DNA from 2 places in the Nonomuraea helvata genome. Region 2 is predicted to be linked to the other one. Evidence: riboswitches for the same ligand, from Rfam matches in the RefSeq annotation. Region 2 holds a riboswitch; the other holds the start of a gene.
The links. A riboswitch is a leader RNA that binds a small molecule or an ion and turns the genes downstream of it on or off. The one in region 2 is predicted to bind glycine.
Positions count from the first base shown of each region.

Region 1 (14,845 bases), on a different contig from region 2:
CGAGACGGTGGTCACGCTGCAGTTCCTGGCCGCCCTGGTGCGCACCTACTTCGGCGACGGCGACGAGCTGGGCATGAGCCTCGAGTACGCCACCGAGGCCGTGCCCCTCGGCACGGCGGGCAGCGTCAAGAACGCCGCCGACCGCCTCCGCGACGACCGCTTCCTGGTCATCTCCGGCGACGCCCTGACTGATATCGATTTATCGGACATGATCCGATTTCATCGTGAAAATTCGGCACTTGTGACAATCGGCCTGAAGCGCGTGCCGAACCCCCTCGAGTTCGGGATCATCATCGTGGACGACGAGGGGCGCGTTCAGCGGTTCCTCGAGAAGCCCACCTGGGGCCAGGTCTTCTCCGACACCGTCAACACCGGCATCTACGTCATGGAGCCCGAGGTCCTCGACGAGGTGGCCCCGGACGAGCCCGTCGACTGGTCCTCCGACGTCTTCCCCGCGCTCCTCGACCGCGGCGCCGCCATCTACGGCTACGTGGCCGACGGCTACTGGGAGGACGTCGGCACCCACGACAGCTATCTCAAGGCCCAGGCCGACGCCCTGTCGGGCAAGGTCGACCTGGACATCGGGGGCTTCGAGCTCTCGCCGGGGGTCTGGGTCGCCGACTCGGCCTCCGTGGACCCCGAGGCCGTGCTCAAGGGCCCGCTGCTCATCGGCGACTACGCCAAGGTCGAGGCCGGCGCCGAGCTGCGCGAGTACACCGTGCTCGGCAACAACGCCGTCGTCCGCGAGGGCGCCGTCCTGCACCGCGCGGTCGTCCACGACAACGTCTACCTCGGCCCCGGCGCCCACCTGCGCGGCTGCGTCATCGGCAAGAGCACCGACATCATGGCGGGCGCCCGCATCGAGGAGAACGCCGTCATCGGCGACGAGTGCGTCATCGAGGCCGAGGCGTACGTCTCCAGCGGCGTCAAGGTCTACCCGTTCAAGACCATCGAGGCCGGCGCGGTCGTCAACACCAGCGTCATCTGGGAGTCGCGCGGCCAGCGCAACCTGTTCGGCCCCAGGGGCGTCAGCGGCCTGGTCAACGTCGAGATCACCGCCGAGCTCTGCGTCCGCCTGGCCAGCGCGTACGCCACCACGCTCAAGAAGGGCGAGTACGTCGTCACCTCCCGCGACTGCTCCCTGGCGGCCAGGGCGCTGAAGCGGGCCGTCATCGGCGCGCTCACCGCGGGCGCGATCAACGTACTGGACCTCGAGGCCGCCCCGCTGCCCGTCGCCCGCTTCCACGCGGCACGGGAGTCGGCAGCGGGGGGCATCGCGCTGCGCACCACGCCGGGCGACCCGCAGAGCGTGGACATCGTGATCATGGATGGCCGCGGCGCCGACCTGCCCCCGGCCGCCCAGCGCAAGCTGGAGCGGGTCGTCTCCCGCCAGGAGTACCGCCGGGCCTTCCCCGGCGAGATCGCCTCGCTGACCTACCCGGCCAGGACCGTCGAGGACTACACCAACGAGCTGCTGGGCCACGTCTACGTGGACGACGTCAGGGACATGAAGGTCGTCGTGGACTGCGCCGGTGGGACGTCCTCGCTGGTGCTGCCCAAGCTGCTCGGCCGGATCGGCGTCGAGGTGCTCACCGTCAACGCCCGCCTCGACGACGTCTCGCCCACCGAGACGCTCGCCGAGCGCCGCCGCGACCTGCAGCGACTGTCGGAGCTGGTCAGTTCGTCCCGGGCGGCGTTCGGCGTCCGGTTCGACCCGGTCGGGGAGCGCATCGCGCTGGTGGACGAGATGGGCCACCTCATCAGCGAGGAGCGCGCGCTGCTCGTCGTGCTCGACCTCGTCGCCGCCGAGCGCAGGGGCGGCCAGGTGGCGCTGCCGGTCACCACGACCAGGGTCGCCGAGCAGGTCTGCCGCTTCCACGGCGTGGAGGTGCAGTGGACCTCCACCTCGCTCGACGCCCTCACCTCGGCCGCCGCCGGCCCCGACATGATCTTCGCCGCCGACGGGCGCGGCGGCTTCGTGGTGCCGGAGTTCAGCCCGGCCATCGACGGGCTGGCCGCGTTCATGCGCATGCTCGGCCTGGTGGCGCGGACCCGCCTGTCGCTCAGCCAGATCGACGCCAGGATCCCCGAGGTGAAGATGCTCAAGCGCACCGTGCCCACCCCGTGGGCGGCCAAGGGCGCCGTCATGCGTTCGGTCATCGAGACGGCCGAGGCCGAGCAGGACGGCGGCCGCATCGACACCACCGACGGCGTCCGCCTGGCCCACCAGGACGGGAGCTGGGTGCTGGTGCTGCCCGCCGCCGCCGAGCCCGTCACCGACCTGTGGGCCGAGGCGAACGACATGGACAGCGCCCAGGCACTGCTCGAGCGGTGGGCCCGCATCGTCGAGCAGGCCGCCAGTTGATCGAGCCAGTGGATCCGGCGCTGTTGACCGGCGCTCACGGAGGGTGAGGGAGGTGGTGGGATGACGGGTGCGGACGCCCGCCGCTCACAGTCAGTCCCCGAATACGTCCTTCGGTGTGCGCACAGAGTGCCGCAAGATCGTAATGTAGAAACGCGCGGCGGCATGGACCACGGGGCGGGGGCGGCGGTAACTTTGTCTGCGTCCAAACCAACAGTCCAGTGCCCCGCCTTGACCTTTGCCGCTGATCAGCGTATGTTGCGGCATTCGCAAACTTGAAAAAGCGAAGCGAGGCGCGTCCATGACCACCGTCGCCGCGTCTTCGCGGTAGGAGGCCGAGCCGATCGATGCCGAGCGTCTACTGCACGCAGTGCGGGCACGCCAACCCCGAGGATGCCCGTTTCTGTTCCCGTTGTGGGTCACCGCTGACCAGACCCGAGGTCTCCGGGGACACCACATCGACGATCTCCATCGCGGGAATCGAGGCGTACGAGGCTGAGACAGGCGACATGCTCCTGGCCGAGCGGGCGCTCGTCGAGCAGCTGCCGCCCGGCACGGCGTTGCTCACGGTGACCAGGGGTCCCAACCAGGGGAGCCGATTCCGGCTCGACAAGGACCTCACCACGACCGGGCGCCATCCGGAGAGCGACATCTTCCTCGACGACATCACGGTCTCCCGCCGCCACGTCGAGTTCTACCGGCACCGCGGTGGCCAGTTCTCCGTGCGCGACGTGGGCAGCCTCAACGGCACCTACGTCAACAGGGAGCGCATCGAGGAGGTCCCCCTGCACTCCGGAGACGAGGTGCAGATCGGCAAGTTCCGCCTCCTCTTCCTGATGAGGACCACCGCCGGCACATGAGCGAGCGAAGCGAGCGACCGACAAGCACAGCCTCCTGTGAGCTCATGGGGCCGCCGAGGGAGGCCGCATGAGCGCGCAGGCGGCCCGCTCGCACATGAGCATCGGGGAGGTGCTCACGCTGCTGCAGGGCGAGTTCCCCGATGTGACGATCTCCAAGATCCGGTTCTTGGAGGGTGAGGGGCTGATCGAGCCCGAGCGCAGCCCGTCCGGCTACCGCAAGTTCACCCACCTGCACGTGGAGCAGCTCCGCTTCATCTTGACCGAGCAGCGCGACCACTACCTGCCGCTGCGGGTGATCAAGGACAGGATGGCGGAGAGCTTCGGCCGCCCGCGCGCCGTGCAGGACAAGCAGGAGATCCGGCTCAGCCGGGCCGAGCTGCTCGAGGCGGCCGGGATCGACGAGGAGACGCTCACCGAGCTGGAGGACTACGGGCTGCTCGCCCCGGTGGCCAGGCGCTACGACGAGGAGGCGCTCAACGTGGCCCGCAGCGTCGGCTCCCTGGCCCGCTTCGGCCTGCACGCCCGCCACCTGCGCGCGGTCAAGGCGGCGGCCGAGCGCGAGTGCGGACTGGTCGAGCAGGCCGTCGCCCCCATACTCAAGCGGCGGGCTCCCGGCGCCATCGGGGAGGCCGACGAGGTCGCGAGGGAGCTTTCCTCCCTGCTGCTCGATTTGCACGCATCCCTTGTGCGGTCGGGGATCCGCTCCGTCCTGGGGCGCTGAGGGGGCTTCGGGCCGGGAGGTGGAGGAGCACTTCAGGCCCGCCGGGTGTTACGTTGAATTGCAGTAGCCAGTCAGCAGAAGCGACGAGCCAAATAGCTGTGCCGGGTGACCGGTCAGGAATACGGAGCAGCCCGTGTTGCAGATGGAGGTCGTGGGCGTTCGCGTAGAAATGCCCACAAATCAGCCGATCGTCTTGCTCAAGGAGGCACACGGGGAGCGGTTCCTTCCTATATGGATTGGCATGACCGAGGCGACAGCCATCGCCCTGGCCCAAGCGGAGGAGCCCCCGCCGCGGCCGCTCACCCACGACCTCTTCCGAGACGTGCTGAGCGCTCTGGGTGTAGGCCTGCGAGCGGTCAACATCGTCGCCCTGCGCGACGGCATCTTCTTCGCCGACCTGGTGTTCTCCAACGGCGTGGAGGTGAGCGCGCGGCCGTCCGACTCGATCGCGCTCGCCCTGCGCACCGGAGCGCGCATCTTCGCCAGCGAGGAGGTCGTCCAGGAGGCCGGTGTCATCATCCCGGACGACCAGGAAGACGAGGTGGAGAAGTTCAGGGAGTTCCTTGACACGATCACGCCCGAAGACTTCGGCAGGGCGGGGTAGGTATTTCGGTGCATTTACGCTTCACGACGCGCCGAGCCGGATCGTTGACTGAGCATGGTCACGGTCCTACGGTGCAAGTGAAACCCGTGGTCGCCCTTTACGAACCCCCAGATCAGACCACGGGATGAGAGAAAGCCGGAGGTCCGCGTGGCGGTCAGCAGCGGCGAGGGAAAGACGGCCGGCCAGGAAGATCCGGTACGGCGCGAGAGTGCGCGGCAGCGTGCCGGGGAGCAGGGTCTGCTCTTCGACGAGCAGCCGACGGCGCTGCCGGCAGACATCGGATACCGCGGGCCGACGGCCTGCGCCGCGGCCGGCATCACCTACAGGCAGCTCGACTACTGGGCGCGCACGGGCCTCGTGGAGCCCACGATAAGAGCCGCGCAGGGCTCTGGCTCCCAGCGGCTCTACAGCTTCCGCGACATCCTGGTGCTCAAAGTCGTCAAGCGGCTCCTCGACACCGGGGTCTCGCTCCAGCAGATCCGCACGGCCGTGCAGCACCTGCGTGACCGCGGGGTGGCCGACCTCGCGCAGATCACGCTGATGAGCGACGGCGTCAGCGTCTACGAGTGCACCTCGGCCGACGAGGTGATCGACCTGCTCCAGGGCGGCCAGGGCGTGTTCGGCATCGCGCTCGGCCGGGTCTGGCGCGAGGTCGAGGGCTCCCTCGCGGAGCTGCCGGGGGAACGGGCAGCGGTCGAGGACAGCGTCCCGGCCGACCACCCCGCTGACGAACTCGCCCGCCGCCGCCGCGCCCGGCGCATGGGCTGATCACACGCCCCGTTGCCTGAGTGGCCCGCCGCCGCTTGTGGTGGGCCCGGGGAACATACCGGGAAAGTTCTGATTGCTCTGTTTCGTGGAAATTCGCCCGTAACGGATAGGGTTGTAACCTAGGACAGCAAGGCTGACGACCCCGTGCGGGAGAGTCCCTGGGATCCATGGGTCCCCGGGCGCCGAAGGAGCAACCCTCCCCGGAATCTCTCAGGCACCCCGTACCGCTCGGGCGAGGCAACTCTGGAAAGCAGGCGCACCCGCCAGGCGCGTCTCACCGACGGTGCAAGCCCCGTTACCGGGGTGAAGCTCTCAGGTCGCGGTCCCGCCGCGCTGACAGAGGGGGAGATCCGGCACTCGCCCGCGCCCTGGCGCCGGTCTCCATAGCCTCGGGAGGCACTTTCCATGACCGACCTGTCAGCTCCGCCGTTCTCGTCCAGGCACATCGGCCCGTCGGAAGCCGAGCAGCAGCGCATGCTCGAGGCCGTGGGCTTCGAGTCCGTGGCTGACCTGGTGGCGGTGGCCGTCCCCGAGGCCATCAGGGCCAAGGACCGGCTCAAGCTGCCCGCCGCCGTCGGGGAGGACGAGGCCATCGCCGAGCTGCGCGCCCTCGCCGGGCGCAACCGTGTGCTCACCTCGATGATCGGCCTGGGCTACCACGACACGATCACGCCCGCGGTCATCCGCCGCAACCTGCTGGAGAACCCGGGCTGGTACACCGCCTACACCCCGTACCAGCCGGAGATCTCGCAGGGCCGCCTCGAGGCGCTGCTGAACTTCCAGACCGTCGTCACCGACCTGACCGGCCTGCCCGTCGCGGGCGCCTCCCTCCTCGACGAGGCCACGGCCGCCGCCGAGGCGATGACGCTGGCCCGCCGGGCCGGCAGGTCCACGAGCAACGTGTTCGTGGTCGACGCCGACGCGCTGCCGCAGACCAAGGCCGTGCTCGCCACCCGCGCCGAGCCCCTCGGCATCGAGCTGGTGGAGCACTCCCTCGACGGTGAGCTGCCCGAATGCTTCGGCCTGCTGGTGCAGTACCCGGGTGCGTCCGGCCGCCTGCGTGACTTCCGCGCCGTGGCCGCCGCCGCGCACGAGGCGGGCGCGCTCGTGGTGGCCGCCGCCGACCTGCTGGCCCTGACGCTCGTGGCCGCCCCCGGCGAGCTGGGCGCCGACATCGCGATCGGGTCCTCGCAGCGGTTCGGCGTGCCGTTCGGGTTCGGCGGGCCGCACGCCGCGTACATGTCCGTACGCGAGGGCCTGCAGCGCCAGCTCCCCGGGCGGCTCGTCGGCGTGTCGGTGGACGCCGACGGCGACCCCGCGTACCGGCTGGCCCTGCAGACCCGCGAGCAGCACATCCGCCGCGAGAAGGCCACCAGCAACATCTGCACCGCGCAGGTCCTGCTCGCCGTCATCGCCGGCATGTACGCCGTCTACCACGGCCCCGAGGGGCTGCGCCGGATCGCCCACCGGGTCCACCGGCACGCGGTGGCCCTCGCCGACGGGCTGCGCGAGGCGGGGCTGGAGGTCGTGCACCAGGAGTTCTTCGACACCGTGCTCGTCCGCGTTCCCGGCAGCGTTCCCGGCGGGGCCGCCGCCGTGGTGACCGCCGCCGCCGAGCGGGGCGTCAACATCTGGCAGGCCGGCGAGGACCACGTCTCCGTCTCCTGCGACGAGAAGACCGGGGCCGCCGAGCTGGCCAAGGTGTGGGCCGCGTTCGGGATCGACCGCACCGGCGCGGATCTCGACTCCGACGCGCTGCCCGCCTCGCTGCTGCGCGAGTCGGCGTACCTGACCCACCCGGTCTTCCACAGCCACCGCTCCGAGACCGCGATGCTGCGCTACCTGCGCAAGCTCCAGGACAAGGACATCGCGCTCGACCGCTCGATGATCCCGCTCGGCTCCTGCACGATGAAGCTGAACGCGACCACCGAGATGGAGCCGATCACCTGGCCCGAGTTCGCCGGGATCCACCCGTACGCGCCTGACGACCAGGTCGGGGGCTACCGGGAGCTGATCGGGACGCTGGAGGACTGGCTGGCCGAGGTGACCGGCTACGACCGCGTCTCCATCCAGCCGAACGCGGGCTCGCAGGGCGAGTTCGCCGGGCTGCTGGCCATCCGCGCCTACCACCGCGCGGGCGGCCAGGACAGCCGCGACGTCTGCCTCATCCCGTCCTCGGCCCACGGCACCAACGCGGCCAGCGCCGTCATGGCCGGCATGCGGGTCGTGGTCGTGGCCTGCGACTCCGACGGCAACGTGGACTTGGCCGATCTCGACGCCAAGATCGACAAGCACCGCGACCGGCTGGCCGCGATCATGGTCACGTACCCCTCGACGCACGGGGTGTACGAGGAGTCGATCACCGAGGTCTGCGCCAAGGTGCACGAGGCCGGCGGCCAGGTGTACGTGGACGGGGCCAACCTCAACGCGCTCGTCGGGCTGGCCAAGCCGGGCGAGTTCGGGGCCGACGTGTCCCACCTGAACCTGCACAAGACGTTCTGCATCCCGCACGGGGGCGGCGGTCCCGGCGTCGGCCCCGTCGCGGTACGCGGCCACCTGGCGGCCTACCTGCCCGGCCACCCGCTGCACAACGGGACGCCGGTCGGGCCGGTCTCGGCGGCGCCGTACGGGTCGGCGGGGATCCTGCCGATCTCGTGGGCGTACGTCAGGATGATGGGCTCGGAAGGGCTCACGGCGGCCACCGAGCAGGCCATCCTGTCGGCGAACTACCTGGCCAGGCGGCTCGCCCCGCACTACCCCGTGCTCTACACCGGCCGCGGCGGGCTGGTGGCCCACGAGTGCATCATCGACCTGCGGCAGATCACCAAGGAGACCGGGGTCACCGTGGACGACGTGGCCAAGCGGCTCATCGACTACGGCTTCCACGCGCCGACCATGTCGTTCCCCGTCGCCGGGACGCTGATGATCGAGCCGACCGAGAGCGAGGACCTCGGGGAGCTCGACCGGTTCGCGGACGCGATGATCGCCATTCGCGGGGAGATCTCCAAGGTGGCATCCGGGGAGTACGACAAGACGGACAACCCCCTGCGCAACGCCCCGCACACGGCCGAGTCGGTCAGCGCGGACGAGTGGCCGCACCCCTACTCGCGGAGCGAGGCGGCCTATCCGGTGCCGTCGCTGCGGGACGGGAAGTACTGGGTGCCGGTGCGGCGGATCGACCAGGCGTACGGGGACCGGAACCTGGTGTGCTCCTGCCCGCCCCTCGAGGCTTACGAGGACTAGGCAGCTCTAAGGCGCGGCAGTCCCGTTGTGCTGACGGGGCTGCCGCGCCTGCTGTTGCGTCAAGGTCCGAAGCCGGTCAATCCTTCCGCGTCAACTGAGCAGACATGATCGCCAGAAGTCGTTAGGCTCGGTGCGACCGTCGCCACAAGGAGCTCCCTTGACGTCCTCAGAGCTGGAGACCCCGCCTCTCGACACCGCCCGCCGCCTGGCCGAGAGCGGCGACCTCGACGGCGCCGCCGCCATACTCGCCGAGCTGGCCGCCGACCCCGACGGACCCGACAGGGCGCAGGCGGCCGTCGGGCTCGCCGTGGTGCTGGAGGAGCGCGGCGACGTGGAGGCCGCCAGGACCGCCGCCAGGACCGCGCTGGCCACCGGACACCCCGAGTACGCCGCGCAGGCCGCCTGCCACCTCGCTCAGGGGTTCGAACGGGAGGGCCGGGCCGAGCAGGCCAGGGCCGCCTGGCAGGCCGTTCTGGGGGTCGGTACGGCCACGTACGTGCCGCTGGCCCACCTGGCGCTGGCCCGGCTGGCCGCGGACTCCGGCAACCCGGCCGAGGCCGAGGACGAGCTGCGCGCCGCCATGGAGGGCGTTGATCCGCACGTGGGCGCCCACGCCGCCCAGCAGCTGGCCGGTCTGCTGCTGGAGCAGGGGGAGCCAGGGGCGGCGGCCGACGTGCTCATGGACGCCCTCGAGGTCGCTCCGGCCGAGGAGGTGCCGGGGCTGCGGGTGCAGCTCGGGATCGCGCACCTGGATCTGGCCTGCGCGGAGTTCGCGGAGAGCGTCGAGTCCGGTGCGGACCCGCAGACCAGCGCCTTAGCCATCGAGCTCCTGGCCCGGACCCTGCCGCTGCGGGGGCGCGACGACGACGCGGAGCGGGTGTGGTCGTACGGGCTGGAGCACGAGGACGAGACCCTGGCCGGCGAGGTCCGCCTCCGCTTCGACCGCGACGCCTGATCCGCCGGGTCCGCGACCCGCCTTCCCCGTCGCGGCTTCCCCGTCGCGGCTTCGCCTTCCGGCCCGGAAGGTCGTGGCCGCTCATCGGCCTCCAACCTAGGTCAGGCCTTGATGCCGTTGCCGCGCCCGCGATGGCGGCAGGGTCGAGCGAGGTGCCCCGCGTGTCGCCTTTGGGGCGAGGGCCGGACTTTCCCGCCATGCCTGGGAGCAGCCTCAGGCGTGTCTCCGCGCCGCGAGCGCAGCGCGGCGCGGAGACACGCCTGGCCCAAGGTGCGGAGCACCGCGGGTGGCGGCGCTCCGTGGGCCCCGCCGATCAGTTGCGGCGCATGACCGCCCCGGCGGCGGCCACGTTGATGATCACGATCGCGATCCACGTGATGGTCAGCCCCGTCAGCCCAGCGTAGCTCGCCGCGATGGCCGTCAGCGGGATGCCGATGCCCATCGAGCCCAGCGCGATCGGGATCATCGCGCCGCCCGGGGTGCTCTTCTTGCGCGGGGCGGCGCCGTGGTGGTCCAGCTCGGCCCGTACGCGGGCGGAGATGGTGGCGTCGAGGCGCTCCACGAACGACTCGACGAGCGCGGTTTCGTACTCGGGCCCGAGATCCCGGCGGGCCTCCAGGGTGGCCCGCAGCTCATCCCGGATTGGGCGCGTGTCTGGCATGAGAGTAATCATTCATCGCGTTCGGCGCGCCGTCATCCAACCTGAGGGCTATCGCGGGATCCTCCCCAGGTACGGTGCTGGCATGGAGGTCATGACCCCGCGAGGGCCGGCGCTCGTCCAGATGGACGAGGTCGCGGATCCGCGGCTGCTGCTGGTGCTCACCCACGGGTCGTCCGGGGGAGTGGACGCTGTCGACCTGCTGGCCGTACGGGATGCCGCCCTGAAGACGGGGGCCACCGTGGCCAGGGTGACGCAGGCGTTCAGGGTGGCGGGGGCGCGGGCGCCGGGATCGGCGGCCAGGCAGGACGAGGCCTGGGAGATCGTCCTGAAGGAGCTGCGTACGCGCTGGCCCGGGCTGCCCGTCGTGCAGGGCGGGCGGAGCAACGGGGCGCGGGTGGCCTGCCGCACGGCCAGGGCGGTGGGCGCGGCCGCGGCGGTGGCGCTGGCCTTTCCGCTGCACCCGCCGGGGAAGCCGGAACGCTCCAGGGCCGACGAGCTACGCGGCGCCGGGGTGGACGTGCTGGTGGTCAACGGGGATCGGGACCCGTTCGGCGTGCCGGACGCCGCGGACGCCGCGCGCCTGGTGGTGCTGCCGGGGGAGGGCCATGATCTGAAAAAGGACCCCGCCCGGGTGGGCGAGGTCGTGGCGGAGTGGATCGTCCACTACGCGTAGGTCACGCGGCGCCGACGACGGGCCGGTGCGGTTCGATGGTGGCGCCGCTGGGAAGAAGCTCCCCGGTGTCCTCGAACAGGACGACGCCGTTGCAGAGCAAGCTCCACCCCTGCTCGGGGTGGCAGGCGAGAGTGCGTGCCTTCTCGCGGTCAGGCGCCTCGGCGTCCGGACAGGCCGGGTCGTGCGGGCACATCGGCGTGCCTCCGATATCTCGTGGGACGCTCCCGTTTGGAGGGTCGGGAGCCGGCTCGGGTAGTTGTTCTGGCAATTGTGCGACATCCGTCACACTCTCGGGCATAGCCCGTTGGGACCCGTTACGGGTGATTTGCCCGGTCGTGTGACCTTCGACACAGCGTGCCTTATGCAGAATAACGGGCCAAGCGCGACACGCGCACTACGTTTGCAATCCCTTGAGCAGAGCGTCGAGTCCGCGCTCGAAATCCACATCGGCTCTTTCGTCACGCCTGACCCACTCGTCAACTTCTGGATCGGCCCAGCCTGACTGCTGCACCTCGACGGCCACGCTCCCGAAGACGAAGGCCCGCAGCGCCCGTACGGCCTCCGCGGCCTCAGGCAGGCCGCCTTCGGTGAGTTGCTCGGTCTGCTCCCGGATGGCGAGGGTTGTGGCGCCTTTAGGGGGCTTCGTCAGGGCTAGTGCGAGTACGCCCGGATGGTCGCGCAGGAGCTCCCGCTCCGCCCTGCACCAGGCCTTGGCCGTCTCCTGCCACGTGGGCTGCTGCTCGACGTGGACCGTGGTCACGTGCTCGGCCAGGGCGTCCATCAGCGCCTCCTTGCCCCTGGGCAGGTGGTGGTAGATGGCCATGGCCTCCACCTCCAGGGCGTCGCCCAGGCGCCGCATGGTGAGCCTGCGCAGGCCCTGGCTGTCGGCGATATGGAGCGCGGCCTCGATGATGCGCTCGCGGGAGAGCGGTACGGGCGGTCTCTTGGCGGGCATGGAGATCATCTTACTTCGTAAAGGGCGCTGCGCCGGGCCGATTTCCCGCCGTGTCGCGGGACGGCGTACCCTTGGCGGTTGTATGAGTACCGGCTGGTGAAGGGGCAGGGTCGATGGCGTTTTTCCGTCCGCGGGTGAGCCGTGAGGCCGAGGTTCGCTACCACGCGGACCAGGAGATCTCCAAGAGCTTCCCCGAGTTGCTCGAGAAGGCCCGTCAGGCCGAGCAGACGCTGCGCGAGCTGCGGGCCGCCGCGGTCGACGAGATCGAGCTGCTGGCGGCGGGGCGGGAGTTCGACCGGACGCTGACGGACGCGCTGCGGGCCGCCGAGGCGGGGCAGCGGGCCACGTTCGGGGTGAAGGCGTACGACAACCGGATCGCGCGCCGCAAGGCCAAGGCGACGCCTGACGGGGCCATGTGGACGGCGGAGGTCGATCGGCTGCGCACGCTGCGCGAGGACAACCGGATGTGGGGGATCCCGCGCGTGCCCCGGCCGGTGCCCGCGAGCCACTGACCCGGAGGTTCACAACGCAAGGCGAAGCCCCGGCACATCCTCCCTCGTTGTGCCGGGGCTTTCCCAGGTTGTCAGCTGGCCCAGTCGAGCAGCGGACGGGTGTTGCTCGGGTGGCGGAGCTTGGAGAGTGACTCCTTCTCCAGCTGGCGGATCCGCTCCCGGGTCAGCCCCAGGTGCTTGCCGATCTCGTCCAGTGTGTGCGGCTTGCCGTCCACCAGGCCGAAGCGGAGAGCCATGATCTTCGACTCCCGGGGCGAGAGGTTGTCGAGGACGCCTCGCAGCTGGTCCCCCAGCAGCTGGCGGTCGACGATCTCCGAGGCCTCCGGCGAGTCCACGTCCTCGATGAGGTCGCCGATGGTGGTCTCCCCGTCCTCGCCGATCGTCGCGTTGAGCGAGATCGGCTGGCGGCTCGTCCGCAGCAGCTCCTCGATCTGGTCCGGCGTCTTGTCGAGCTCGACGGCCAGTTCCTCGGGCGTGGGTTCGCGGCCCAGCCGCTGGTGCATGTCACGCTCGATGCGCGACAGCTTGGACAGCATCTCCAGCACGTGCACGGGCAGCCGGATCGTACGGGCCGAGTCGGCGAAGCCGCGCTGGATGGCCTGCCTGATCCACCACATGGCATAGGTGGAGAACTTGAAGCCCTTGGTGTAGTCGAACTTCTCCACGGCCCTGATCAGGCCCAGGTTGCCCTCCTGGACTACGTCCAGCAGCGACATGCCGCGGTCGGTGTACTTCTTGGCGACCGACACCACGAGCCGGAGGTTGGCCTCCAGCATGTGGTCCTTGGCCTGCTTGCCGTCCTCGACCACGAGGAGCAGGTCCTCCCGGTAGGAGGGGGACAGGTCCGGGTCGGTCTCCAGCTTGTACTCGGCGTACAGGCCCGCCTCGATGCGCCGGGCCAGCTCCACCTCCTGCGCCGCCGTGAGCAGCGTGCGCCGGCCGATGGACTTGAGGTAGGTGTGCACGGAGTCGCCCATGACCGACTGGGTGTCGTCCAGGTCGATCTGCTCGTTGTCGAGATCGACTTCCTCGGCGCTCATCGCGAGGTCGTCGGGGACGTCCTCCTCGTGCTCCGGCTTGGGCTCGGACGGGGTCACGGCCCTGGCGGCGGCTGCGGTGACGGTTTTTGCCTCGGCTGCCTTGCGGCCGGTAGTCTTTGCACGCGCAGGCTTCCTGGAGGCCTTCTTGGGGGCGGTCTTGCTGAGAGACGGCTCGTTCTCGGCGGCCAGGCTCACGCCGCTCTCCGAAAGCTCGCGCAGGATCGTGCGGCCTTCGGAAGGGCTGATGCCGGCCTCAGTGAACGCGTCACGCAGCTCCGCCAGAGAAAGGTGACCCTGGGCTCGCCCTCGTTCAATGAGCTGGTCGAGAGTCGCAGGTGGGGTCGCTACGGCGGTTCTGGGCATGAGGACACCTCCTCCGTACGGAGTCGAAGCGATCAGGCAGGTTGTGGTGGGGCGGCCTCTGGCTGTCCGCACGGCGCACCAGTATCAATAACGCCAATCGCCGTCATTTGTTCCCGGGGGGACGAAAAAGGGGCGGATCGCCCATCGGGCCGAACCGCCCCTCCCCCTGAGTCTTACTCCCGAACCTCGACCTCTCCGGCCGAGACCACGGGCATGGGCATCGGCTGGGCGTCCTGCATGCGCTGGTCCGTCCAGTAGTCGATGACGGCGCGCGGGTCGGGGTTGACGTCGTGGGAGACCACGATGTCGTCCTCGCTGGTCGTCGGGGACGGTGACGCCTTCTCCACCACGGCTCTGGTCTCCTTCGCGACCTGGTCGAGCTTGCCCGCGGAGGCGGCCGCCGCGATCGAGGCGCCTCCGGCGACAATCACGCCGACGACTGCCGCGGATGCCCACATCTTGCGGGTCTGGTCCATGAAGGCTCCCTCCTTCTCCCCAATTTGACGCAGCCGCAACTCATCAGGTTCCTGCCCGAAGCCGTACCAAATCGGTCTTACCGTTCGGTAGCAGCGGGAGCTGGGGTACCAGGCGAAGATCGCGGGGAGCGGCGTGAGGGGGGAGCCTATCGCGGCAGAACGCCCGCAATTGCGGAAGCGTCGGGGGTGTGTCGGGGTTGGCAGGGACCACGACGGCCGTGACCAGCTCGCCCCATTCCGGGTCCGGCGTGCCGATCACGGCGGCGTCGGCCACCTCGGGGTGGGTACCGAGCACTGTGGCCACGGCGGCGGCCACGACCTTCTCGCCGCCGGTGTTGATCACGTCGTCGGCCCTGCCCAGCACGCGGAGCCGGCCGCCGGTCAGCTCGCCCAGGTCGGAGGTGCGGAACCAGTCGCCGTCGAACGGAGCATCATCCAGATCGCCGAAGCGGTAGCCCGAGAACAGCACGGGCCCGGCGATCCTGATCAGGCCGTCCTCGCCGATCTTGAGATCTACATTGTAAAGGGGCCGGCCGTCGTACACGCAGCCGCCGCTCGTCTCGCTCATCCCGTACGTCGTCACGACCCGGGCGCCGAGGTCACGGGCCTGCTCCAGCAGGCCAGGGCGGGGAGCGGCGCCGCCGAGCAGGAT
Region 1 is NZ_BAAAXV010000012.1:125,865-140,709, forward strand. It holds gene ABD830_RS50650 (sugar phosphate nucleotidyltransferase) at 1-2,365, shown strand, start outside; gene ABD830_RS50655 (double zinc ribbon and FHA domain-containing protein) at 2,710-3,222, shown strand; gene ftsR (transcriptional regulator FtsR) at 3,290-3,943, shown strand; gene ABD830_RS50665 (bifunctional nuclease family protein) at 4,077-4,547, shown strand; gene ABD830_RS50670 (MerR family transcriptional regulator) at 4,695-5,315, shown strand; glycine riboswitch at 5,453-5,552, shown strand; glycine riboswitch at 5,553-5,665, shown strand; gene gcvP (aminomethyl-transferring glycine dehydrogenase) at 5,721-8,558, shown strand; gene ABD830_RS50680 (tetratricopeptide repeat protein) at 8,716-9,513, shown strand; gene ABD830_RS50685 (hypothetical protein) at 9,827-10,174, opposite strand; gene ABD830_RS50690 (alpha/beta hydrolase family protein) at 10,257-10,847, shown strand; gene ABD830_RS50695 (DUF5999 family protein) at 10,849-11,040, opposite strand; gene ABD830_RS50700 (TetR/AcrR family transcriptional regulator) at 11,242-11,802, opposite strand; gene ABD830_RS50705 (hypothetical protein) at 11,916-12,314, shown strand; gene ABD830_RS50710 (RNA polymerase sigma factor) at 12,386-13,717, opposite strand; gene ABD830_RS50715 (hypothetical protein) at 13,891-14,193, opposite strand; gene ABD830_RS50720 (AMP-binding protein) at 14,237-14,845, opposite strand, start outside.
Region 1: it holds a riboswitch for glycine, as region 2 does, so the genes downstream of both, gcvP (aminomethyl-transferring glycine dehydrogenase) here and gcvT (glycine cleavage system aminomethyltransferase GcvT) in region 2, are expected to answer to the same signal.

Region 2 (14,845 bases):
TGCCGATCTCGGCGGCGTTCTCCACCTGTTCGGGTGTGCCTCCGAGGACCTCCGTGAGGGCGGCCGAGGCCATCGAGCAGGCCGAGCCGACCTCGCCCTGGCAGCCCACCTCGGCGCCCGAGATCGAGGCGTTCTCCTTGAACAGCACGCCGATCGCGCCGGCCGTCAGCAGGAAGCGCACCACGCCCTCCTCGTCCGCGCGTGGCACGAAGCGGGTGTAGTACGTCAGGACGGCCGGGATGATGCCGGCGGCGCCGTTGGTGGGGGCGGTGACGATGCGGCCCCCGGCGGCGTTCTCCTCGTTGACCGCCAGCGCGAAGAGCGTCACCCAGTCCATGGCCTGCAGCGGGTCCTTCTCGGGCGGCTCGGACTGCAGGCGGCGGTGGAGCTGGTTGGCGCGGCGCTTGACCTTGAGGCCGCCGGGCAGGACGCCCTCCTTGGAGATGCCGCGGTGCACGCACTCCGACATGACCTGCCAGAGCCGCAGCAGGCCGGCGCGGATCTCCTCCTCGGTGCGGCCGAACGCCTTCTCGTTCTCGAGCATGAGGGCCGAGATGGACAGGCCCGTGTTGGAGCAGTGCTTGAGCAGCTCCTCACCGGTGGTGAAGGGGTAGGGCAGGACGGTGTCGTCCGGCTTGATGCGGTCGGCGCCGGTGGCCTTCTCGTCCACGACGAAGCCGCCGCCGACCGAGAAGTAGACCTTCTCTCTCAGCTTCTCGCCATCGGCCGTGTACGCGGTGAAGCGCATGCCGTTCGGGTGCTCGGGCAGCGAGATCTTGCGTTCGAAGACGAGGTGCTCGCCCACGACGAAGGGGATCTCTTGCGTCCCGTACAGCTTGACCGTGCCGGACTCGCGCATCTCGGCCAGCCGGCCGTCGATGGAGTCGACGTCCACCAGCTCGGGCTTCTCGCCGGAGAGGCCGAGCAGGACCGCCTTGTCGCTGCCGTGGCCCTTGCCGGTCAGGCCGAGCGAGCCGTACAGGATGGCCTCGACGCGGGCGACCTGCGGGAGCAGGTCGTCCTCGTGCAGCCCGCGGGCGAACTTGTGCGCGGCCGCCATCGGGCCTCCCGTGTGGGAGCTCGACGGGCCGATGCCGATCTTGAAGAGGTCGAAGACGCTGATCGCCATTGATGAGCGCTGCCTTTCGTACGGTGCCGGGGCCCGGGATCGGGCCCCGGCGAACAGGTCAGGACTCGCCTGAGGTGAGTGCCTTGTACTCCTCGGCGGAGAGCACGTCTTCGGCCTCGCCCTCGACGCGCACCCGGAACATCCAGCCATCGCCGTACGGGTCGCTGTTGACCAGGCTGGGGTCGTCCACGACGACCTGGTTCACCTCGACGATCTCCCCGCCGACGGGGGTGTAGATCTCGTTCACCGACTTGGTGGACTCCACCTCGCCGACCGAGTCGCCCGCCTCGACGGTGGAGCCGACCTCGGGGAGCTGCACGAAGACGACGTCACCAAGGGACTCGGCGGCGAAGGCCGTGACGCCGACGGTCACGGTGAGGCCGTCGTCGAGGCCCGCCACCCACTCGTGCTCCTTGGTGTAGCTCAGGTCGTCAGGGATGTTGCTCACTTGTTCCTCCTGTAGAAGGGCAGCTCAACCAGGTCCATAGGTTCTTGGCTGCCCCGGATGTCCACGGCCAGGCCTGATTCGACGCCCGCGTCCACGTAGGCCATCGCGATGGGCTTTCCCAGGGTCTGGGAGGGCGCACCGCTGGTGACCTCGCCGACGACGGCGCCGTCCTTGGTGACCGGGTAGCCGTGGCGCGGCACCCGGCGTCCCCGCGCGACCAGGCCGACGAGACGGCGCCGCGGCGTGTCGTCCTTGACCGCCTCGAGCGCCGACCTGCCGACGAAGTCGCCCGGCTTGTCGAATTTCACCACCTTGCCCAGCCCCGCGTCGAACGGGGTCAGTCCGACGCCGAGTTCGTTGCCGTACAGCGGCATGCCCGCCTCGAGCCTGAGCGTGTCGCGGGCGGACAGGCCGGCGGGCTTGAGGCCGTGCGGCTCGCCCGCCGCCATGAGCGCGTGCCAGAGCGGCACCGCGTCCTGGTTGGCGACGAACAGCTCGAACCCGTCCTCGCCGGTGTAACCGGTGCGGGCGATGAGCGCCTGCCGCCCGTCGACGACGCCGGGCAGGCCCGCGTAGTACTTGAGGCCGTCGAGGTCGGCGTCGGTGAGCGTGGCGAGGATCTCCTGGGCTCGGGGTCCCTGTACGGCGATCAGCGCGTACTGGTCCGAGCGATCCTCGACCACCACGTCGTACGCCTTCGACCGCTCTTTCAGCTCATTTCCGACTTTTTCGTAGTTAGAGGCGTTTGCTACGACCATGAACTCCTCGTCGCCCAGCCGGTAGACGATGAGGTCGTCGAGCACCCCGCCGCGCTCGTTCACGATCATGGTGTACCTGGCCCGCCCGGGCGCCAACGCCGACAGGTGGCCGACCAGCGCGTAGTCGAGGGCCTCGCCCGCCTGCGGCCCGGTCAGGAAGATCTCGCCCATGTGCGAGAGGTCGAACAGCCCGGCCGCCTGCCGGACGGCGTTGTGCTCCGCGGACTCGCTCCCGTACCGGAGCGGCATGAGCCACCCCGCGAAGTCGGTGAGCATGGCGCCGAGGCTCTCGTGAACGTCTCGTAGCGGTGTGGGTCGGGACATTTGTCGCACCTCTGGACAGGATCGGATGCCAGCATCCTCCCCCTCTGTCATCGATGCCTGAGAGCTTCGCCCGAGTTTTGCCGGACTTTCACCTTCGGCGAGGCCACGCAGGCCTGCTTTCCAGAGGTCACCACATACCGCGCGGTCCTTTGCCTTGAGAGGTTTGCGGGGAGGGCTTGCTCCTTCAGGGACCCTGACCGGCTGTCAGGGTGCTCTCCCGCACGGTTTTGCCGGTGATGTTCGTCAGCCTAGTGCGGTGATGGGGGTGTTGTCGCGTTCCGGCCTCTCACGAACCGCTCTGGCGAATGGTGGCTTCCGTCCGGTCGCCGTGGACCCTGCGGTCAGCAGGCGGCGACGAGGGCCTCGAAGAGTGCGCAGTCCTCGGCGGCCTCCGGGTGCCACTGCACGGCCACGGCGAAGGGGGCCGAGTCCAGCTCGACCGCCTCGATCGTGCCGTCGTCGGCGGTGGCGCCGACCGTGAGGCCGGGTGCGAGGCGGTCGATGGCCTGGTGGTGGTAGTGGGGGACCGTCACGGGCTCGGTGCCCAGCGCCTTGGCCACGCGGGTGCCGGGCACGGCGGTGACGGGCAGCGGGCCGAAGCGGCCGGGCGCGGGGGAGTGGCCCGGGTGCCCGACCACGTCGGGCAGGTGCTGGTGGAGGCTGCCTCCGAGGGCGACGTTGAGCACCTGGAGGCCGCGGCAGATGCCCAGGTACGGCAGGCCCGCGTCGAGGGCCGCACCGATCAGGGCAAACTCCGCCTCATCACGAAATTTCCGGATATAGCCGGTGTGATCCCCGGGCGGCTCGCCGTACCTCGCCGGGTCGATGTCCCCGCCACCCGCCAGGACGAGCCCGTCCAGGCGGCCCACCACCTGCGCGGGCTCGCCGGCGGGCGGCAGCACGACCGGCTGCCCGCCGGCGCGTACGACCTGCTCCACGTACATGTACGGCAGGAGCGCCACGGTCATGTCCGCCCAGACCGTGAAGTTCGCCGGCTCGACGTACGACGTGATGCCGATGACGGGACGCTGCACGATGATCCCCCAGAGCTAGAGCGGCGTGACGTACGCGCCGGAGATGCCGCCGTCCACCAGGAACTCGCTGCCCGTGATGAACGACGCGTCGTCGCTGGCCAGGAACGCCACCGCCGCCGCGATCTCCGACGCCTCGGCGAAGCGCCCGACGGGGATGTGCACCAGCCGCCGCTGCGCCCGCTCCGGGTCCTTGGCGAACAGCTCCTGCAGCAGCGGCGTGTTCACCGGCCCGGGGCAGAGCGCGTTCACCCTGATGCCCTCCCTGGCGAACTGCACGCCCAGCTCGCGCGTCATCGCGAGCACCCCGCCCTTGGAGGCCGTGTACGAGATCTGCGAGGTCGCCGAGCCCATGACCGCCACGAAGGACGCGGTGTTGATGATCGAGCCCTTGCCCTGCTGCCGCATGTACGGGATGACGTGCTTGCAGCAGAGGTAGACGCTGGTCAGGTTCACCTCCTGGACCCGGCGCCAGGCGTCGATGCCGGTCTCCAGGATGGAGTCGTCGTCGGGGGGCGAGATGCCCGCGTTGTTGAAGGCGATGTCCACGCTGCCGTAGGTGTCGAAGGCCGTCCTGAACATCCTGACGACGTCGTCCTCGCTGGTCACGTCGGCCTTGACGAAGAGGCCGCCGACCTCGTTCGCCGCCTTGACGCCCGCCTCCTCGTCGATGTCCACGCAGACGACCTTGGCGCCCTCCTCGGCGAACCTGCGCACGGTGGCCAGCCCGATGCCGCTGCCCGCGCCGGTGATGACCGCCACCCGGTCCTGCAAACGCTGCACTGAATTCACTCCCAGGAGATGAAGACGTTCTTGGTCTCGGTGAACGCCGCCAGGGCGTCGGGGCCGAGTTCCCTGCCGAGCCCGGACTGCTTGAAGCCGCCGAACGGAGTCCAGTAGCGGACCGACGAGTGCGAGTTGACCGACAGGTTGCCCGCCTCGACCGCCCTGGCCACGCGGAGCGCCCGTCCGACGTCCCGGGTCCAGATGGAGCCGCTCAGGCCGTAGGGGGTGTCGTTCGCGATCCGTACGGCCTCGGCCTCGTCCTCGAAGCGCACCACCGACACGACCGGCCCGAAGATCTCCTCGGTGAACGCCGGGTCCGTCACCTCGGGCGTCAGCACGGTCGGCGGGAACCAGTAGCCCTTGCCGTCGGGGCAGGCTCCCTGCAGGTAGGGGGTGCCGCGGACGAAGCCGCGCACGCGGTCGAGGTGTTCGGCGCTGATCAGCGGGCCCATCTCGGTGCTCTCGTCGAGCGGGTCGCCGACCTTGACGCCGCGTACGGCCGTCGCCAGGCGCTCCATGAACGCGTCGTACACCTCTGCCTGGACGAGGAGCCGGGAGCGGGCACAGCAGTCCTGGCCGGAGTTGTCGAAGACGGCGTAGGGGGCGGTGCTCGCGGCCTTGTCGAGATCGGCGTCCGCGAAGACGATGTTCGCGGACTTGCCGCCCAGCTCCAGCGTGACCCGCTTGACGTGCCGCGCGGCCTTGGCGGCGATCTCCTTGCCCACCTCGGTCGAGCCGGTGAACACGATCTTCGCCACGCCGGGGTGCTCCACCAGGCGGGCACCCGCCACCTCCCCTGCCCCAGGCAGAACCTGGAGCACCCCCTCGGGGAGGCCCGCGGCGAGGGCCAGCTCGGCCAGCCTCAGCGCGGTCAGCGGGGTCCACTCGGCCGGTTTGACGATCACCGTGTTGCCGGCCGCGAGCGCTGGGGCCATGCCCCAGGACATGATCATCATAGGGAAGTTCCACGGCACGATGACACCGACGACGCCCAGTGGCTCCTGGAACGTGATGTCCACGCCGCCGGGCACCGGGATCTGCCTGCCGTGATCGCGTTCGGGGGCGCCGGCGTAGAAGTGGAGCACGTCGCGCACGTTGCCGGCCGCCCAGCGGGCGTTGCCGATCGGGTGGCCGGCGTTGACGAGCTCCAGGCGGGCCAGCTCCTCGCCGTGCTCGTCCACCAGGTCCGCGAACCTGCGCAGCAGTCGCGCGCGGTCGCCCGGCGACACCTTACGCCAGCTCTCGTACGCCGTCCTGGCACGCTCCACGGCCCGGTCGACCTCGGCGGCGTCGGCCAGTTCGACGTCGGCCACGACGTCCTCCGTGGCCGGATTAACGATCTTCATGCGCCCCATTCACATCCGCTCGAAACCACGGAAAAGCTCCCAATCGGTCACCGCCGCGTCGAACGCGGCCAGCTCCACCCGCGCGTTGTTCGCGTAGTGCTCGACCACGTCCTCGCCGAACGTCTCGCGCGCCAGCTTCGACCCCTCGAACAGCGCCAGCGCGTCGCGCAGCGTGTGAGGGACGGTCTCGGCGCCGGAGTCGTAGGCGTTGCCCTCGTACGCGTTCTCCAGCGGCAGCTCGTTGTCGATGCCGTGCAGCCCGGCCGCGATCAGCGCGGACACCGCGAGATACGGGTTGACGTCGCCGCCCGGGACCCGGTTCTCGACGCGCAGCGACAGGCCGTGGCCGACCAGCCTCAGCGAGCAGGTGCGGTTGTCCACGCCCCACTTGACGGCCGTGGGCGCGAAGCTGCCGGGGACGTAGCGCTTGTAGGAGTTGATGTTGGGCGCGTACATGAGGGTGAGCTCGCGCAGGCAGGCGAGCTGACCGGCGACGAAGCGGGCGCCGAGCGGGGAGAGCCCGTACGGCCCCTCGCCCGCCATCACCGGATCGCCCTCGCTGCTCCGCAGTGAGATGTGGATGTGGCAGGAATTGCCCTCGCGCTGGTTGGGCTTGGCCATGAAGGTGATCGACTTGCCCTCCTGGGCGGCGATCTCCTTGGCGCCGGTCTTGTAGATGACGTGGTGGTCGCAGGTCCTGAGCGCCTCGTCGTAGCGGAAGGCGATCTCGTGCTGGCCCAGGTTGCATTCGCCCTTGGCGGACTCGACGTAGAGACCGGCGCCTTCCATGCTCCGCCTGATCCGCCTGAGCAGCGGCTCGACGCGGGCGGTGCCGAGGAGCGAGTAGTCGACGTTGTAGAGGTTGGCGGGGGACAGGTCGCGGTAGCCGCGCTTCCACGCGTCCTCGTAGGTGTCCTCGTACACGCAGAACTCCAGCTCGGTGCCCACGTACGCGGCCAGGCCGCGTTCGGCGAGGCGGGCGAGCTGCCTGCGCAGGATCTGCCGGGGCGAGGCGGTCACGTCGCCGCCGCCCTCCCAGCCCAGGTCCGCCATCAGCATCGCGGTCCCCTCGTGCCACGGCACCCTGCGCAACGTCGCCAGGTCCGGCTTCATGACGAAGTCGCCGTAGCCCCGCTCCCAGGACGACATGGCGTACCCGGAGACGGTGTTCATGTCCACGTCCACGGCCAGCAGGTAATTGCAGCCCTCGGAGCCGTGGTGCAGCACCTCGTCGAGGAAATAGCGTGCGGACAGTCTCTTGCCCTGCAACCTGCCCTGCATGTCGGCGATCGCGAGGAGGACGGTGTCGATGCGCCCGGCCGCCACCTCGTCGCGCAGCTCGCTGACGGAAAGGAACCCGGTGCTCGATTCCTCGCTCACGCTATCCCGCTCCGATCTGGGCCGCGGCGCTCTCCGCTGATTGGGCTAGTGTCAGACCATTGAGAAGTATGACCGGATCTCTTGTCAAGACCTGAGGACACGTTGGACGAGTCGGCGCGTTTGATGACGGTGTTACGGCCGGTGCGGGCCGGCAACGCCTTCGAGGAGACCGTGGAACGGCTGCTCCAGGCGATCAAGCTGGGCGTGGTCGCGCCCGGCGACAAGCTGCCGCCCGAGCGCGAGCTGGCCGTCCAGCTCGGCATCAGCAGGGTCACCTTGCGCGAGGCCATCCGCGCCCTGTCGGACGCCGGCTATCTCGACGTGCGCCGTGGCCGCTACGGCGGGGCGTTCGTCACGTACGTGCCGCCCAAGCCCGATCCCGGCGATCTGCGGCAGGTCGTGGCCGAGATGGGCAGGGACGACCTGTCGGACGCGCTCACGTTCCGCCTGGCGGTGGAGTGCGGGGCGGCGCAGGTGCTGGCCGCGTCCGATCTCACGGACGACAAGCGGGACGTGCTCCTCCGCCGCCTGGCGGACCTGAACGCGGCCCCGATCGAGGACTACCGCCGCCTCGACACGGCCTTCCACCTGTCCATCGCCGAGCTGACCGGCTCGACCCTGCTCGCCACGGCGTGCGCCGACGCCCGCTCGCGGGTCAGCGACCTGCTGAACGCGATCCCGATGCTCCAGGTCAACCTCGAGCACGCGGCCGTGCAGCACCAGGCCATCGTGGACGCCGTGCTCGCCGGCGATCCTGAGGCGGCCCGCCGGGCAGTGAGCGAGCATCTGGAGGGCACGGCAGCTCTTTTGCGGGCATTCCTCTCCTGATTCATGGAATGGGCGAACGGCTCGTACCATCTGTTTCTAGAGTCATGGAGCGCTGGTTCGAGCAGAGCATTGTTTCCACAGGACGGCTGCCGCTGTTCTGTTACTTCGTCACGCTCATCGTCGCGTTCATCGCCACCCGCATCAACGTCCGCCTGATCAGGGCGAAGGTCGGCTGGTTCCGCAACGTGAACGTGGGGGAGATGCACATCCACCACGTCGTGTTCGGGGTCGTGCTGATGCTGGTCGGCGGCGTCTCCGGGCTCATCGTCTCCTCCGCCTCGCAGCCCGGCTACGCGGCCGCCGCCTGCATCTTCGGCATCGGGTCCGCGCTCGTGCTGGACGAGTTCGCGCTGATCCTGCACCTGCACGACGTGTACTGGGAGGAGGAGGGGCGCACCTCGGTGGACGCGGTCTTCATCGCGGTCGCCGTCACCGGCCTGCTCCTCATCGGCCTGCGCCCCCTCACCTGGGACTACGGCACGCCGGTCAATCCTGCCGTGCTGATCGTGGCCAATCTCCTGCTGGCCGTCATCACGCTGCTCAAGGGCAAGATCTGGACGGGGATGGCGGGCCTGTTCGTCCCGCCGATGCTGCTGGTGGGAGCGGTACGGCTGGCACGCCCCGACTCCCCGTGGGCCCGCTGGCTCTACGCCAAGCAGTCACCGCGCAAGCTGGCCAAGGCCCTACGGCGGGAGGAGCGGTGGCGGCGACCGGTGATCAAGGCCAAGATCGCCTTCCAGGAGTTCCTCTCCGGGCGTCATGATCTGCCTTCCACGCGGCGTGGCCGTCGGCATACCTGAGCCACGGCGCCTCCTTCAAGGAGCTAGAGGGTGGCGACCGAGCGGAGGGCCAGGCCCGCGCCGAGCAGCATCACCATCGCGGCCGTGCCCACCGGGGCCAGGCCGGAGAGCCGGGCGGCCAGGCGGCGGCCCGCCGAGGCGCGTCGTTCCAGGCGGTCCACGAGCTTGACCAGGAGCAGGCCGGTGACGGTGAGGGTGGCCGCCATGCCGAGGCCGTAGGCGGTCACCAGCGCCACGCCGAACCAGGTGCGGCCGAGCGCGATGGCCCCGAGGAGCACGACGAGGGCCGAGGGGCTGGGGACGAGCCCGCCCGCGATGCCGAGGCCCACCAGGCTTGCCCGTTTTGTCCCTCGTTCGCCCCCGTGCTCGCCCTCATCGCCGTGCCCGTGCCCGTGCCCGTGCCCGTGCCCGTGGCCGTGGAGGTCGGCGTCGGGGCGGCGGCGGGCGTTCAGGAGTAGGCGGAGGCCGATGGCGGCGATCAGGGCGCCGCTGGCCACCCCCAGCCAGGCCAGCACCGACTCGCCCGCCAGCGCCGTGAACACGCTCAGCAGGAGCCCCACCACCAGCACCCCGACCGTGTGCGTGGCCGTCACCGTCGCGCCCACCACGACCGCATCGCGGGGCCGCCCGCGCCGCCCCGCCAGGTACGCGGCCATGATGGTCTTGCCGTGCCCCGGGATCAGCGCGTGCCCGGCCCCGAGCACCACGGCCAGCCCGACCGCCAGCAGCCCGAGCGGGACCGTCAGCGAGTCGGAGCCGATCAGCCCCGTGAACATCCGGTCCAGGGCGCCCAAGGCGTCACCTATCGGGCCTCCGATCCCGCCCGGCGCCGCGCCGCCGGGAGTCCCGGAGGCGGGCAGGCTCGGGCCGGGGGCGACGGTCAGCGTCGCGGTGCGCTGGTCGAGCGGGTTCGCCAGCAGGTCCTCGGGGTACGCGTGCAGCTCCCTGCTCGCGCTCACGGAGGGCACCGAGGAGCGGACCAGCCGCACCCCGTCGCCCACGGCGGTGATCTCGCGCCAGCCGATCCTGTCCTGCTCGAACCCGTCCGTGAACGCCAGGCGGAACCGCAGGGCCCCCGCGGCGCGGACGTCGGCCACGAGCCGGCAGGACAGGCGGCTGGTCCGGAGGCCCCCTTGACCAGGGGCGTACGCGAAGGAGGAACCGGCGACCCGCCACGGCACCGCGCCGCCCGCCACCTCGAGCCGCTGGGCAGCGGCCAGCGCGGCGCAGCGGCGGGCCGCGTACGAGCCGTCCACCTGGGGGCGGGCCTGCAGCGTCGGCAGCTCGGCCAGGTCCACGACGGCGAGGTTGCGTATCTCGGAGGGGAAGATGCGCAGGCCGTTGTAGTGGTTGACGGTGAAGTTGCCCAGCGGGTGGAGCATCACTGGGGCGGCCTGGGCGGCTCCCGTGCCGAGCAGGAGGCTCGCGCAGAGGGACAGCAGGGCGGACAGCAGGCCGAGCCGGACCGGTCTCATGAGAACCTCGCCAATGCGGGAAGCGTCGGGTCGAAGCCGGCGTCCACCTTCACGGGCCGGCCGAGCGCCTGTTCGATCCTGGCGCGGTGGTAGGTCAGCAGCGGGTTCCGCCAGCCGGTGGCGGTGGCCTTCTTCGCGTACGGCAGCGCGTCGGCCGGTCTGCCCGCCTTGAACAGGGCCCAGGCCAGGGCGTCGGCGGCGACGAGGTTCGGGTTGCGGGCGTACTCGGCCCTGGCGTGCTCGACGGCCGACGCCGGGTCCCCGTGGTCGGCCTCGAACTCGGCCCAGGTCAGGTCGTCGCGCACGCCCGCGGCCTGGAACAGTTTGCGCTGCGCCCTGAGCAGCGTCCAGTCGGGGGCCTGGCCCGCTTTGATCCGGGTCTCGCCCTGCTCGATCAGGTACTGGGGGAGCGGCAGGCGTTCGACGACGGTGTCGTACAGGGTCAGCGCCTCGGTCAGGCGGCCGCTCAGCGCGGCGGTCCTGGCCTGGCCCGCGAGCGCCGGCGGGTAGGCTGGGTACGCCTGCAGGGCCTTGGCGTACCAGTCGGCCGCCGTGGCGAGGTCGCCGGAGTGGAGCGCCAGCTCGCCCAGGTAGTAGCGGGCGTAGGCGACGTCGGCGGGGGACCAGGCGTCGTCCTCCGCCATTTCCAGATATTTCCGGGCGCCGGCCAGGTCGCCGCGGAGTTCGGCCGCGTACGAGGCGCGGGCGAACGCGGCCACCCCGGGCCGCAGGTCCATCATCCGGTCCACGGCGCGCCGCGCCCCGCGCAGGTCCCCGAGCTGCGTCCTCGCGTCCGCCAGCACGCCGTAGGCCGCCGCGCCGTACGGGTTGACGCTCACGGCGCGCTCGGCCAGGCGTACCGCGTCGGCGAACTCGTGGCGGCCCGCGGCGAGCGCCGCCTGACCGGTGAGCACCGCGTCGTCACCGGCCCTGAGCTTGGCGGCCGTGGCGATCGCGCCTTCGGCCTTGGTGTAGTACGACGGGTCGCCGGTGATCCTGGCCTGGTCGACGTACTGGGAGGCGAGCTCGGCCCAGCCGCGGTGGTCGCCCGGCAGGCGCCTGAGCCGCTCCTGCAGCGTCTCGGCGGCCGGCGCGGCCTGCGCCACCGGCGCCTCCGATGGCGCCGCCGAGAACGAGAAGATCGTGAAGGCCATGGCCCCGAGAAGGGCCAGTCCGGCGAGTACGGCGAGGGAACGCATGTCCAGGGCTCCAGTGCTGAGGGACCTCAAGGGGTGACGGCCGGCCGGCCGTGACGGGGACCACGGGCGGCCGGCCGTTTGCCGGCGGCAGACGGTGGGAGACGGGAAGTCTGCCGCCTGGGGCGGACCGGCCTGCTTGGAGAGGGAGCAGGCCGGCCAGAGGGTCAGCGCCGGTTCACCGCGACGTTGCTGGGCAGCGGGATGTACGGGAACGACTGGAGGAACGGCTTGTCGTTCCCGTCCACCTTGTCCGTCAGCCCTGGCACGAGCTTGCCGGTCAGCGCGGCGCCGGCCACGGCCTGCAGCGCGATGTCCACGACGTCGTCGGAGAGACGGCGGCCGTTCGGGAACCCCTGCAGGTCACCGGCCAGCACGCCGAGGCGGTTCGGGTCCTTGGCGGGCGGGACCGCCATGTTCAGCCGCAGCATCTCGGAGGGGCGCAGCTTGCCCGCGTCCTTGTTGAGCACCTGCGAGTTCAGGTCGGCCTTGATCGGGCCGTTCTGCTTGGCGATGCCGGTCAGGAAGATCTCGACCAGGTCGTTGCGCGGGGTCGCGGGGGCCTTGATGCCGTAGACGGCCTCGAGCAGCCTGGCCACCTCGGGGTCGGTGACCCGCTTGACCAGCGGCGCCACGTCGGCGTCCTTCTCCGGGGGCAGGGCGTTGAAGGCGTCCTTGAGCCCGGCGGGCGAGACGACCTCGTTCACCAGCGGGTTGCACAGGCGCGAGACCTGGACGTACCTGCTGCCGTTGAACTTGTCGGTCGTGGAGCAGATGCCGATCACGGGGTTGCGCCTGACGTCGCCCTTGAGTGCCAGCTCCTTGGCGGGCACCTGGATGGCCACGGTGTTGACGTTGTAGCCCTTGGCGGTGTCCTGGCCGACCTCGGACAGGTTGCCGCCGTAGAGCAGGTCGAACACGCGCAGGTCGAGGAAGAACGCCTCGTCCGACTGCCCGGCGAACACCTTGCCACCGCCGGGCAGGCTCCTGAGGGACTGGGCGCGCAGGGTGCCGTAGTCGGGCATGGAGGCCGGGCCGACGTTGCTCGGCGCGACGATGCCGTCGCCGACCAGCGTCCTGGTGCCGCCGGGGGTGATCTTCCTGAGCGTGTAGCGCTGGCGGAAGAGCAGGTTCGGGTCGTCGAGCGAGGTGACAGGGCCGTTGTTGTAGAGGAACGTGGTGGTGCCGCGCTTGTCCTCGTTGCGGAACGTCCACTCGTAGGTGATGTCGGGCCGGGCGTCGCCGTCGTTGTCGATCTTTATGTTGTACCGGGACCTCGTGGCGAACGGGTAGAAGTTCGGGCCGCCCTGGGGCTCCTCGAACGGGATCCAGTTCGCCAGCAAGGTCACCGTGTCGGCCTTGTCAGGGCTCACGAACGCGTACACGTCCGTGTTGTCGTGCTGCGGGTCGCCCGCGATCATGGGCGCCTCGCGGTGCGAGGAAGCGATGCCGGAGTCGGTACGGAGCACGGCCAACGACGACGCGGCGACCGCTGCGGCGAGGCCAAGTCCGACTAGAGCGCGCCGGTTGATCCGGAGCTCCATTTTCGGTCCTTTCGAAGGGCTGATCAGGTGTTGCGAGGTTCCGGCCGGGTTCCTCGACGCCCTATTCGTCTGTGGGCGGTCGCCGGATGTCGTCTCCTCCTCAGGAATGAGGGTCAACCAAAGTTGACATACTTAGGTCGTCAATTTAGGTTGACCCTGCCGGGGCGGTGCGGATCCGCCGTTCCGTTCGTTGGAGATAAGTCGGGATATGTCGTGAGAGGAGATGCGGTGGTCAAGGAGTTGCTCGCCTACATCCGCCCGCACCGGAAGATCCTGGTCCTGGGTGGGCTGCTGGGACTGATCGGCTCGGCCGCGGGCCTCGCCATGCCGTTGCTGGCCAAGTACGTGGTGGAGGCGTTCGGCGAGGCAGGATCGGTGGCCGGCCCGCTGTTAGGACTGACCGCGGCGGTGCTGGTCGGCGCGGCCGTGTCGGCCGGGGGGAACTATCTGATGGAGCGCACGGGCGAGGGCATCGTGCTCGGCGCCAGGCGCAGGCTGGTCGACCGGATGCTGCGGCTCAGGGTCGCGGACGTGGACCGGCTCAAGCCGGGCGACCTGCTGTCGCGGGTGACCGGTGACACGACGCTGCTCCGCTCCGTGCTGACCAACGGGATCGTCGAGTCCGTCAGCGCCGCGTTCATGCTGGTCGGGGCCATCGTCATGATGGCGACCATGGACGCCGTGCTGCTGCTGGTCACGCTGCTCGTGGTGGTGGTGGTCGGCGGGCTGGTCGCGCTGATCATGCCGAAGATCCGTCGGGCGCAGATCCAGGCCCAGGAGGCCGTGGGCGAGATGGGCTCCGTGCTGGACCGGGCGCTGCAGGCGTACAGGACCGTGAAGGCCAGCGGCGCGGAAGAGCGGGAGATCGCGGTGGTGGGCGACGCCGCGACGCGAGCCCGCGACAGGGGGCTGCAGGTGGCCGGGTGGACGTCGCTCGCGGGAGTGGCGACGTGGATGTCGGTGCAGATCGCGTTCCTGGCCGTGCTGGCCATCGGCGGGGCCAGGGTCTCCTCGGGGGCGCTCGAGGTGTCGTCGCTGATCGCGTTCCTGCTGTACCTCTTCTACCTCGTGCCGCCGATCGGGCAGCTCGTCCAGGGCGGGGTGCAGCTCCAGCAGGGGCTGGCGGCGATGAAGCGGATCAAGGAGATCGAGGACCTGCCCGCCGAGCCGGCCGGCGCCGCCGTCGCGGGCACCGCGGAACCGGTCGGGGTGACGTTCGAGAACGTCGTCTTCAGGTACGGCGACGACCGGCCGATCGTGCACGACGGAGTCAGCTTCGAGGTGACGCCAGGCGGCCTGACCGCGCTGGTGGGGCCGTCGGGGGCGGGCAAGTCGACGGTGTTCGCGCTGCTCGAACGCTTCTACGACCACCAGGACGGGACGATCGAGATCGGCGGGCGCGACATCCGCGACTGGCCGCTGGGCGAGCTGCGGGCCGCGTTGGGGTACGTCGAGCAGGACGCTCCCGTGCTGGCCGGCACGCTCCGGGAGAACCTGCTCTTCGCCGCCCAGGACGCCACCGAGGAGGAGCTGCGCCGGGCCGTCGCCCGTACCAGGCTCGACGACCTGGTGGCCAGGCTTCCCGAGGGGCTGGAGACGCCGGTCGGGCACCGCGGCGTGCTGCTGTCGGGCGGCGAGCGCCAGCGGGTGGCCATCGCCAGGGCGCTGCTGCGCAAACCCAGGCTGCTGCTGCTCGACGAGGCCACCTCGCAGCTCGACGCGGTCAACGAGCTGCGGCTGCGCGAGGTCATCGCCGAGGTGGCCCAGGAGACCACCGTGCTGGTGATCGCCCACCGGCTG
Region 2 is NZ_BAAAXV010000001.1:2,825,413-2,840,257, reverse strand. It holds gene ABD830_RS13150 (L-serine ammonia-lyase) at 1-1,129, opposite strand, end outside; gene gcvH (glycine cleavage system protein GcvH) at 1,188-1,577, opposite strand; gene gcvT (glycine cleavage system aminomethyltransferase GcvT) at 1,574-2,659, opposite strand; glycine riboswitch at 2,792-2,889, opposite strand; gene ABD830_RS13135 (gamma-glutamyl-gamma-aminobutyrate hydrolase family protein) at 3,001-3,693, opposite strand; gene ABD830_RS13130 (3-oxoacyl-ACP reductase) at 3,709-4,473, opposite strand; gene ABD830_RS13125 (aldehyde dehydrogenase family protein) at 4,479-5,822, opposite strand; gene ABD830_RS13120 (glutamine synthetase family protein) at 5,832-7,202, opposite strand; gene ABD830_RS13115 (FadR/GntR family transcriptional regulator) at 7,326-8,030, shown strand; gene ABD830_RS13110 (hypothetical protein) at 8,075-8,830, shown strand; gene ABD830_RS13105 (nickel/cobalt transporter) at 8,854-10,305, opposite strand; gene ABD830_RS13100 (tetratricopeptide repeat protein) at 10,302-11,504, opposite strand; gene ABD830_RS13095 (DUF4331 domain-containing protein) at 11,669-13,045, opposite strand; gene ABD830_RS13090 (ABC transporter ATP-binding protein) at 13,274-14,845, shown strand, end outside.